Regions from separate parts of the Gordonia sp. PvP123 genome, predicted to be linked through region 3. Evidence: predicted binding sites of a transcription regulator. Region 3 holds the regulator's gene; each other region holds the start of a gene.

Region 1 (3,219 bases), on a different contig from region 3:
GTCGAACCGCCACGCGACCTGCCGTCGGCGTACACCGCCACCTTCCTCGACGCCATGCAGGTTGCCCTGTCCGGGCGGATCCATCTCGACGACGTCGCGTTCACCACCGCCGAACAGGTGCTCGGCGAGATCTGGCAGAACCACTTCCTACTGGCGCCGGCGGCGGCCGACCCGGGTTGAAGAGCGGTCGACGCCGATTCACCGCTCCGGCGCGATTCGGTCAGCACTCAACCCCGTCGACGGAAGCCACTGCGGCGCAGACCCAAACAGCTGTCGGAAAGCCCGGTGTTGTTCGAGCCCGCAGGCCGCGGCGGCGCCGTCGCCCCGATCGGTCGACGTGGACGTGCCCGGGACGTGCCCCGCGGGACCTCGGGTGCGGTCGTCGCGGTCACCGATGACGCAGGTACCCGTGACGACGATTCCTCTGCAGCACAGACCGACCCGGTCGCGCGAGAGCGGGCGATCGGACTCGCCAGACGACTCCGACTCGCACGTCCCGTGGAGACACGGAACGCACGCCGCAGCGCCAACGGTGTACTCACGAGCCAGCGTTGGCGGGGTGGCTCCGATGAGCTCGATCTCGACGCGACCCTCGAGGCACTCATCGGCAACCCGATTCCCGAGGACGACGACATCCGCGTGCGCGAGCGCGTCCGGCGCCGACGCTCCATCGTGCTGGCAGTCGACGTGTCCGGCTCCGCCCGCGGCGAGCAGGTCCGCACCGCGGCCGCGACAGCCGGCGCACTCGCCGGTGAACTCGGTCGCGACGACCTCGCCGTCATCGCCTTCTGGTCCGACGCCGCGCTCATCGTCCCTCTCGGCCGACCGGTCACCACCGAACAACTCGTCGACGAACTCCTCGCACTGCCCGCACAGGGCCTGACCAACGTGGCCTTCCCGCTGCAGACCGCCCTCGAACAGTTGGCCGACGCACCTTCGGCCGACGCTCGCGTGATCCTGTTGAGCGACTGCGTCCACAACGCCGGACCCGACCCCCGGGACGCGGCCGGTCGGTTACCCCGCGTCGACGTGCTGCTCGACATCTCCGGTGAACACGACGCCGAACTCGCACAAGACCTGGCGCTCATCGGCCGGGGCCGGTGCCGGCCGATCCGGGACCACCACGACGTGGTGCCCGCCCTCCAGGCGATCTTCGCCTAGGCGGTGGCGGGCAACCGCCCCTACCACACGGCACCGACAGAATTTGATCACTCAGTTCCGTTGCACACCAACACTTTCGGTGTTGCCAGACGACCCAGGTCGTGTACACTCGAAAGCACATTCGCATCAACGGTTCTCGGGGGAGGTGACCGTCATGACAGATACCCAACGACACGATGGCACCGGCGTGCCGTCCCCTGGTGCGGTCGAGCTGGTGGCCGAGCTGCATGCGATTCTCGACAAATTGCAGACTGTGGACCTGTCGCCGTGCACCGATACCGAGTTGACTGACGTGGCAGCCGAGACCGAACGTGCCATCGCACGACTGACCGTTGCCGGTGACCGGCAGATCGATCAAGTCGAGGCCCGCGACCTCCCCCGCAAGACCGGCTGCCGCACGCTCATGCAGTTCATGACCCATCGACTGCGGGTCTCGAACCCGCTGCGGCGGCGTAAGCAGATGGACGCCACCGCCACCCGCACCAGCCTCGGCGGTGAAATCTTGGAGCCCGAACACCCTTGCCTGGCTGAGGCATTCGCGCGAGGCGCCGTCGGCACCGCACACGTCCAAGCCGCCCTCGACGTCCTCGACCGCATCCCGAACGCTGTCGACCACGACCTGAAAGTCGCTGCGGAACGGCAGATGGCCGAGATCGCCGAAGCCCACACCCCCGCCGACATCACCCAATTGGGCGCGCGCTTGTTGGCCCATCTCGACCCGGACGGCACCCTGTCCGACGACACCGACCAGAAACGACGCCGCGGCGTGTGGATCGGGCGGCAACGCGCCGACGGCACCGCCACCATCTCCGGCACCCTCAGTCCTGAACTGAATGCCCGACTGACGATGATGTTCGCCGTCTGGGGCAAACCCGGACTCAACAACCCCGACGACCCCGCCTCACCGTCCGGACCCGCCGGCACCGCCGACCCCGACGCCCTCGCGCTCGCAGCCGATCGTGACGGCCGCACCCTCGCCCAGACGAATCACGACGCGCTCGACGCCGCACTGGCCGCCGGCTTCGCCGACGGGATTCTCGGAACGTCGCACCGCGGCCTGCCCGCCCATCTGATCATCAAAGCCGACCTCAATGATCTGATTCGTGAAGCCGGGCTCGCCACCACCGCCACCGGCACCCTGCTCCCCATCCCCGACCTGATCGCGATGGCCGGCGACATGCAACCGTGGCTCGCGATCTTCAAAGACGCCACCGCGGTGCCGCTGTACTTCGGGCGCGGGAAACGTTTGGCAACCCGCGAACAACGCCTCGTCTCCTTCGCCCGCCCCGACGGTGAAGTCTGTTCCGCACCCGGCTGCGATCAACCCGCCACCCAGGTCGAACTCCATCACGCCCACAAGGACTGGGCCAAGGGCGGTCTCACCGACATCGACGACCTCGCACCGGCCTGCCCCCGCCACAACCGCATGGTCGGCGACCAGCCCGGCCAGTACACCACCCGAATCGAACGGTCCGGACCCGACGAAGGCCGCTGCATCTGGCGACTCAACACCGAACCCGGCGCACCCCCCAACCCCGAACACATCAACCGCCGACCCGACATACCCCGGCGGTTCGCAGAACATCTGAACACCGTGCGCACCGAGATCCACGGACCGACCACCCTTCGTGACGCGCCCTCCGCAAGCTCCGGGCGCTCCTCAGGGAGCAGGGGGCCCGACGATCAAGCACGCCAATCATGGCTGACAATCAGCCACGTCATCGACGTCCGACCACCCCGACCCGGACCACCCTCACCCCGGCCCTCTCTCGTCGAAGCACACCTCATGGAGCTCCTCGCCACCCTTTGAACCATGCACAACGACAAAGGGACCCATCCCGAAGGATGGGTCCCCTGTCTTGCGATGGACTCTGTCTCGCGATGAACTGTGACGAGCTGAGATCAGCCGAGTACCAACGACTCTCCGTCGGCACTGACGTTGACCGGCACCACGTCACCGTCGCGGATGTCTCCGGCGAGCAGTTGCTTGGCGAGCTGGTCACCGATGGCCTGCTGCACCAACCGGCGCAGTGGGCGCGCACCGTACAGCGGGTCGAA
Region 2 (3,219 bases), on a different contig from region 3:
CAACGGCGCGGTGCGCGCACACGTCGTGGCCACCGAACGGCTGATCGACGACCCGGACGGTGACTTCGCCGCTGCGTCGGACTTCGTCGCGCCGACGACCAGCCCTGTCCCCGACGACGATTCGGCCGTCGAAACAAAGGACGGAATGTAGCGGTGCTGATCGGCGAGGTGGCACGGCACACCGGTTTGAGCAGCCGGATGCTGCGCCACTACGACTCACTCGGACTCGTGCGACCGACCGGCCGGACGTCCGGCGGCTACCGGGAGTACTCCGAGGCCGACCTCGAGCGGCTCATGCACGTCGAGAGCCTCCGATCGCTCGGACTCTCGCTGCGCGAAGTCGGCCGCGCGCTCGACGAGCCGGGGTTCGCACCGGACACGCTCATGGACCGCCTCATCGACGACACCGAGGCGAGGATGGCTGCCGATGCCCAGCTCCTCGCCCGTCTACAGGACGTGCGGGGTGCCGGGCCCACCGAGTGGTCCGCGGTGCTGGGAGTGGTCAGACTGCTCCGCGCCGTCCAGTCCGACAACGCGGCCGATCGTCAGACTGCCGCGATGCTGGCCGGCGAGGTCAGGGTGTCCGGGGACTCGCTGGCGGACGCACTCCTGAAGGAGCCGGATCCCAACGTCGCCGGTGCCCTTCGGTGGGCGCTCGCGCAGAGACCGGGCGGTGTCGACCGCCTCGTCGACGGTGCGGCCGACCCCGATCCGGTTGTTCGACGCCGGGCGGTCACCGCGCTCGCCGCGATCGAGGAGACCACACAGGTCACGTCGGTTCTCGAGGGACTGCTCGCCGATCCCGATCCCGCCGTCCGACGCACCGCTGCCCTGACCCTCGGACGCCGCGGTGCCGCGGTCGCGGTCGATGCCCTGGTCGAGCTCATCGGTGCCGGCGACCGCGATGTCGAGGCCGCCGAGGTCCTCGCCGGTCACGAAGCCCACCGCGAGCGGATCGTCGACCTTCTCGTCGACCGCCTGGGTGCCGACCCCGACGCGTCCGTTCGATCGCGCCTGGTGCAAGCTCTCGCCGAGATCCCCGGTACCGCAGCAGCTTCGGCGCTGCGGACGTGCACCGGTGACGCCGACGAAATGGTCGCGCGCACCGCGACCGTATTGCTCGATCGGCGGCCGCAGGGCTGATAGCTCAACAAGTCGACGAAAACTGTGTGACTCGTGAGACTTCTGTTCACCGCGGTTCACTGCGGTTCACTGCGGTTCACTGAAGGTGCTCCTGTTCACTGATGGTTCTGATGTGAAAATCGCTGTCGTAGAACATCTTTGACTCGAAGTAGTTGTGGAAATCGCTCGTCTTCGAACGGATTGTCGAGTACCTTGGTGGCATGACCCCGATCGCCGAGATGCGAGACTTCGTGATCACCCTCGAACCACCCACCGACCCGACCGGCCGGGAGATCTTCGACCAACTGGACGAACTTCGGTTGCTGCACAACGTCGTCGGTCATCAGATCGCCGTGCACGCAGCATCGTTCGAAGCGACCGGCGCGGCAGACAAGGTGGGGTCGACCACACGCGGGGTGCTGATCGAGATGGGTTTCGCGCCGGCTGTCGCTCACCGCAGCATACGGATCGGAGAGCGGATCGACTCGTTGCCGAAGCTCGGCGACTGCGCCTCCGACGGGCATCTGGCGAGCGAATGCGTCGACGCGGTTGTCCGCGGCCTGACCGTCATCGAGAAGCAAACACCCACAGGACTTTCCGACGAGGACCGGGCGGCGTATGAGTCCGAGCTACTGGCTCAAGCCTTCTCGGGTGCCACCCCCACCGAGATCGCCGACCACGCACGCACCATCGCCCACCGCAACGCCGACACCGCCGACGACGCCATCCCGGTTGCCGAGGACGCCTCGCTGAACGTGGTGAACTCGCGCATCACCGACGATGGCCGTGTGGAGATCAAGGCCGACCTCACCGCTGTGGTCGGTGAGAAGTTCCTGTCCATGATCGACGAACGATCCTGCCCGCGACCCGAACCCGACGGCAGCGAGGATCGACGGACGCGGGACCAGCGGTGGGCCGACGGCTTCGAGTTGTTGATGGATCAGGCGGCGATCGGAGCGACCCTCGACACCAGCGGTTCGCCTCGAACCCAGCTGTTGGTGACGATCCCGGCCGATGCGAAAGATCCGGCGCGACTGCCATGGGTCGGTCCGGTGTCGCAGACCACCGCCAAGCGACTCGCGTGCGACGCCCTTGTGAGCGAGATCGTCCTGGACGGGGAAGGCGTGCCCTTACAGATGGGGACAAGTAGGCGGCTCTTCCCGTCCCACTTACGGAAGGCCATCACGGTCCGTGACCTGTGTTGCATCAAATGCGGTGCGCCCGCTGCACATACGCAGGTGCATCACATCGTGCCATGGGTGGACGGCGGCCCCACCGACCTCGACAACGGGTGCCTGCTCTGCCAACGCTGCCACACCCAGGTACATCACCACGGCTGGGAAGTGACGATGGGATATGACCGCCACCCCTGGCTGATCCCGCCTGCTGACATCGACCCACAGCGCCGCACGCGGCCCGCCTACAACCGACGCACGATGCGGCTCGACGACGTCTTCGTGTAGGTCCTGCGCCACCGCACGCGCTGCCGGACAAGCCATCTCAGACGGGACCGAGCAGCCGACACGACAACACCTCACGACCACAGATCCTGACGGCATGGCCGTCGCGGCGTTCCTTGACAACTCCACAGTGTGAAAGCCGAGCACGGCGTGGGCGTCGATGCGGTCCATCTCCTGGATCTTCGGGAGATGGACCGCAACGAATCCGCGTTACTCGACGCGTTCCTTGACGCATCAGTCGTCGCGGTCTTGGTCGCGTCAGTCGCCGCCGTCTTGGTCGCGGCAGTCGCCGCCGTCCCGGTCGCCTCAGCCGTCACCGTCTCGGTCGTGTGTGCCGCCACCACGCGGGTCTGGCCCTCGCCACCTCGGACGCTGCATTGTTCTGCACCTGGGTCGGCGCATGAGCCCGTTCATGGACCAGCACGATGGTCAGCGAGCTGGTGGTGACCGTTCCGCAGCTCCCGCGGCCTCCGCAGACCCAGCGCCGCGCGCAGGATCAACACAGCGCCGACCAGAAATCGTCTGGACCGCAATTGGGTGCCGTCCCGGCCGGTCGGTAGTCTGTTGGGCACTATGGCACCCGATCTGACCAGCCCCGATCCGTCCGGCGCATCCCACGGCGACGGACGCCCGTACT
Region 3 (3,219 bases):
ACCGATCAGTTCGCGGCGGTGTTCACCAAACTCGGCGGGTTGATGGCCGAGCGGGTCACCGATCTGAACGATGTTCGCGACCGCGTGCTCGCCGAACTGCTCGGTCTACCCGAACCGGGCGTGCCGACACCGCAGGTGCCCTCGGTGCTGCTCGCCGACGACCTCGCGCCCGCCGACACCGCCGGCCTCGACCCGACGACCACGATCGCGCTCGTCACCCGGCTGGGTGGGCCGACCAGCCACACCGCGATCATCGCCCGGCAACTGGGGATCCCGTGTGTGGTGGCCGTGGCCGATCTCGCCGAGATCGCACCCGGCACAACCATTCTCGTCGATGGGACGACCGGCCGGGTCGAGGTGGAGCCCGATGCGCAGACGGCGCGGGCGCGAGTCGAGGAGGATCGTCGGCACGCCGAGCTCGTCGCCGGGTGGACGGGTCCGGGGCAGACCGCCGACGGCATCGCCGTCTCGGTGCTCGCCAATGTCGCCGACGGATCGTCGGCGCGGGCCGCCGCCGGGCATCCGGTCGAGGGCGTCGGACTCTTCCGCACCGAACTCGCCTTCCTCGAACGCGCCGACGAACCATCGGTCGACGAGCAGGCGGCGATCTACCGCGAGGTACTCGATGCCTTCGACGGCCAGAAGGTGGTGATCCGTACCCTCGACGCCGGCTCGGACAAGCCCTTGAGGTTCGTGACCCACCCAGACGAATCCAATCCCGCGCTCGGTGTCCGTGGGGATCGAATCGCCCTGGCGCATCCCGAGATCCGAGCCCACCAGCTCGACGCGATCGCGCACGCCGCGTCGGGTTCCGACGTCGCGCCGTGGGTCATGGCGCCGATGATCGCCTCGCCGTCCGAGGCGCGCGCCTTCGCCGCGGAGGTCCGCGGCCGGGGCCTGGTCGCCGGGGTCATGATCGAGGTGCCCGCGGCCGCCATCCTGGCCGAGGCCGTGCTCGCCGAGGTGGACTTCGTGTCGATCGGCACCAACGATCTGACGCAGTACACGATGGCGGCCGATCGGATGTCGGCCGATCTCGCCGGATTGACCGATCCGTGGCAGCCCGCGGTGCTCAGCCTGATCGCGGGTGTCGCCGCAGCGGGTGTCCGCCAGGGCAAGCCGGTCGGGGTGTGCGGTGAGGCGGCTGCCGATCCGAATCTCGCCTGCGTGCTCGTCGGTCTCGGGGTGACCTCGCTGTCCAGCGCGCCGGCCGCGGCCGCCGCGGTGGGGGCTCGGCTCGGCGAGGTGACCGCGCAGGACTGCCGCGCCGCCGCCGACGCCGCGCTGGCCACGTCCGACCCCGCCGCGGCGCGAGAAGCTGCCGCGGCGGTGCTCGACCGTTCGGTCGGGGGAGAGGTCAGACTCGCCGCATCACGGTGACGACCTTGCCGAGGATCACGGCGTCGTTGCCCGGGATGGGATCGAACAGCTCGTTGTGCGGCATCAGCCACACATTGGCGCCTTGACGCTTGAAGGTCTTCACGGTGGCCTCGCCGTCGATCATCGCTGCGACGATGTCGCCGTTGTCGGCGACGTTCTGCTGCCGCACGACGACCCAGTCGCCGTCGCAGATGGCGGCGTCGATCATCGACTCGCCCACGACGCGCAGCAAGAAGAGCGAGCCCTCGCCGACCAGCTCGCGAGGAAGCGGGAACACGTCCTCGACCGCCTCCTCGGCCAGGATCGGGCCACCGGCCGCGATCCGGCCGAGGACCGGCACGAAGGTCGGCTCGGGCAGCCGGCCGGCCGGCGGGGTCTCCGGCGACGGCGATTCGCTCGGCGCGATGTTGACCGCACGCGGCCGGTTCGCATCCCGCTTGAGCAGACCCTTGCGCTCGAGGGTCCGTAGCTGGTGGGCGACCGACGATGTCGAGGCCAGGCCGACCTCGTCGCCGATCTCGCGGATGCTCGGCGGGTAACCGCGCTCGCGTACCGAGCGGCGGATGACTTCCAGGACCCCGAGCTGGCGCGGGGTGAGTGAGGCCTCGGCGGCGGCGACGTCGATGGGGGCCTCGTCGTCGGCTCCCCGCGCTCGGCCGCGCCTATCGCCGGTGTCACTCATGTTCGGTTCCTCTCGTCTTCGGAACGTGCTGGTAGATGGCCCGTGGGGATGTTCAGCCGCGTCCGAGCCTAGCGGAGTGCGACCTCCACCTCAAACATTTGTTCGATGTGTCGCGAGACTTTGTCGGTGCGCCGTGCTACAAATTCGAACATCAGTGCATCGAACATCTGATCGAAGTTCGAACACCGGATGCCAGACACCCGAACACCCGAAGATCCCGCACCGAACACCCGGAGGGCACCATGCGCACCGCCACTCTCGTCGCTCCCGTCCGTACCGAGCGTCCCGACACCGTCCGGGCGCGCACCGACCGCGCCGACCGTATCCGGACCCGGACCCCGCTGACCGACGGTTCTCGGCCCGTCGACAACCGGCCGGCAGGCAACCGTCCGGTGGGCGGGTCGCCACTGACGCCACGCGTCGGCGGCACGCACTGCGGCTCCGCGGTGGGTGCCCGGGGCCGCGGGCCGGTCGGTCCGGATGCGGCGGTGTTCCGTCGCCGTCGCCGCACCGCCGTCGCGGTCCTCGCCGGCGTCGGCCTCGCGTTCGTCGTGTGGGTGTTCGGTGTCGTCGGTCAGAACTATTCGGACTCGATGACGCCCGCCGCGGTGAGCGCAGAGGTCGTCCACGTGCGCGCCGGGGATTCCCTCAGCACGATCGCCGGCCGGGTGGCGCCCGAGATGCCCCGCGACATCGTGATCGACGAGATCGTCGCGATGAACGATCTGCCGTCGAGTGCGCTGCAGGTGGGTCAGCCCCTGCTCACCCCCCGGTACCGCTGAGGCCGGGCGGTATCCTCGATGTCACAGGGGCCGGCCGAGAAGCGGCGGGGCGCACGGTTTCGGTGCGTTCCAGCGTCCCGCGACCTGCGTGAGGACACGATGCGCTGCCCCTTCTGCAAGAACGACGACACCAAGGTCATCGACTCGCGTGTCGCAGATGAAGGGCAGGCCATCCGACGGCGTCGCTCGTGTGTGGAGTGCGGGCGCCGATTCTCCACGGTGGAGAGCGCCGTGCTCGCCGTGGTCAAACGCAACGGGGTCACCGAGCCGTTCAGTCGCGAGAAGGTCATGCGCGGTGTGCGTCGTGCCTGTCAGGGCCGGCACGTCGCCGAGGACGCACTCGCGCAACTCGCCCAGCAGGTCGAGGACACGGTG

What was found. Region 3 encodes LexA, which represses DNA repair genes until DNA is damaged. Its sites were predicted from a motif close to CGAACANNTGTTCG; they were not measured.
Region 1: ABIC25_RS09375 (HNH endonuclease signature motif containing protein) is a predicted target of LexA. The motif match lies at 1,272-1,285, and genes of this name have one in related genera.
Region 2: ABIC25_RS03240 (HNH endonuclease signature motif containing protein) is a predicted target of LexA. The motif match lies at 1,316-1,329, and genes of this name have one in related genera.

The regions. Positions count from the first base shown of each region.
Region 1 is NZ_JBEPPN010000004.1:330,831-334,049, forward strand. It holds gene ABIC25_RS09365 (AAA family ATPase) at 1-180, shown strand, start outside; gene ABIC25_RS09370 (vWA domain-containing protein) at 286-1,161, shown strand; gene ABIC25_RS09375 (HNH endonuclease signature motif containing protein) at 1,316-2,971, shown strand; gene clpB (ATP-dependent chaperone ClpB) at 3,064-3,219, opposite strand, start outside.
Region 2 is NZ_JBEPPN010000002.1:81,969-85,187, reverse strand. It holds gene ABIC25_RS03250 (HEAT repeat domain-containing protein) at 1-151, shown strand, start outside; gene ABIC25_RS03245 (HEAT repeat domain-containing protein) at 154-1,143, shown strand; gene ABIC25_RS03240 (HNH endonuclease signature motif containing protein) at 1,344-2,585, shown strand; gene metG (methionine--tRNA ligase) at 3,156-3,219, shown strand, end outside.
Region 3 is NZ_JBEPPN010000001.1:343,757-346,975, reverse strand. It holds gene ABIC25_RS01555 (phosphoenolpyruvate--protein phosphotransferase) at 1-1,380, shown strand, start outside; gene lexA (transcriptional repressor LexA) at 1,358-2,062, opposite strand; gene ABIC25_RS01545 (LysM peptidoglycan-binding domain-containing protein) at 2,305-2,844, shown strand; gene nrdR (transcriptional regulator NrdR) at 2,944-3,219, shown strand, end outside.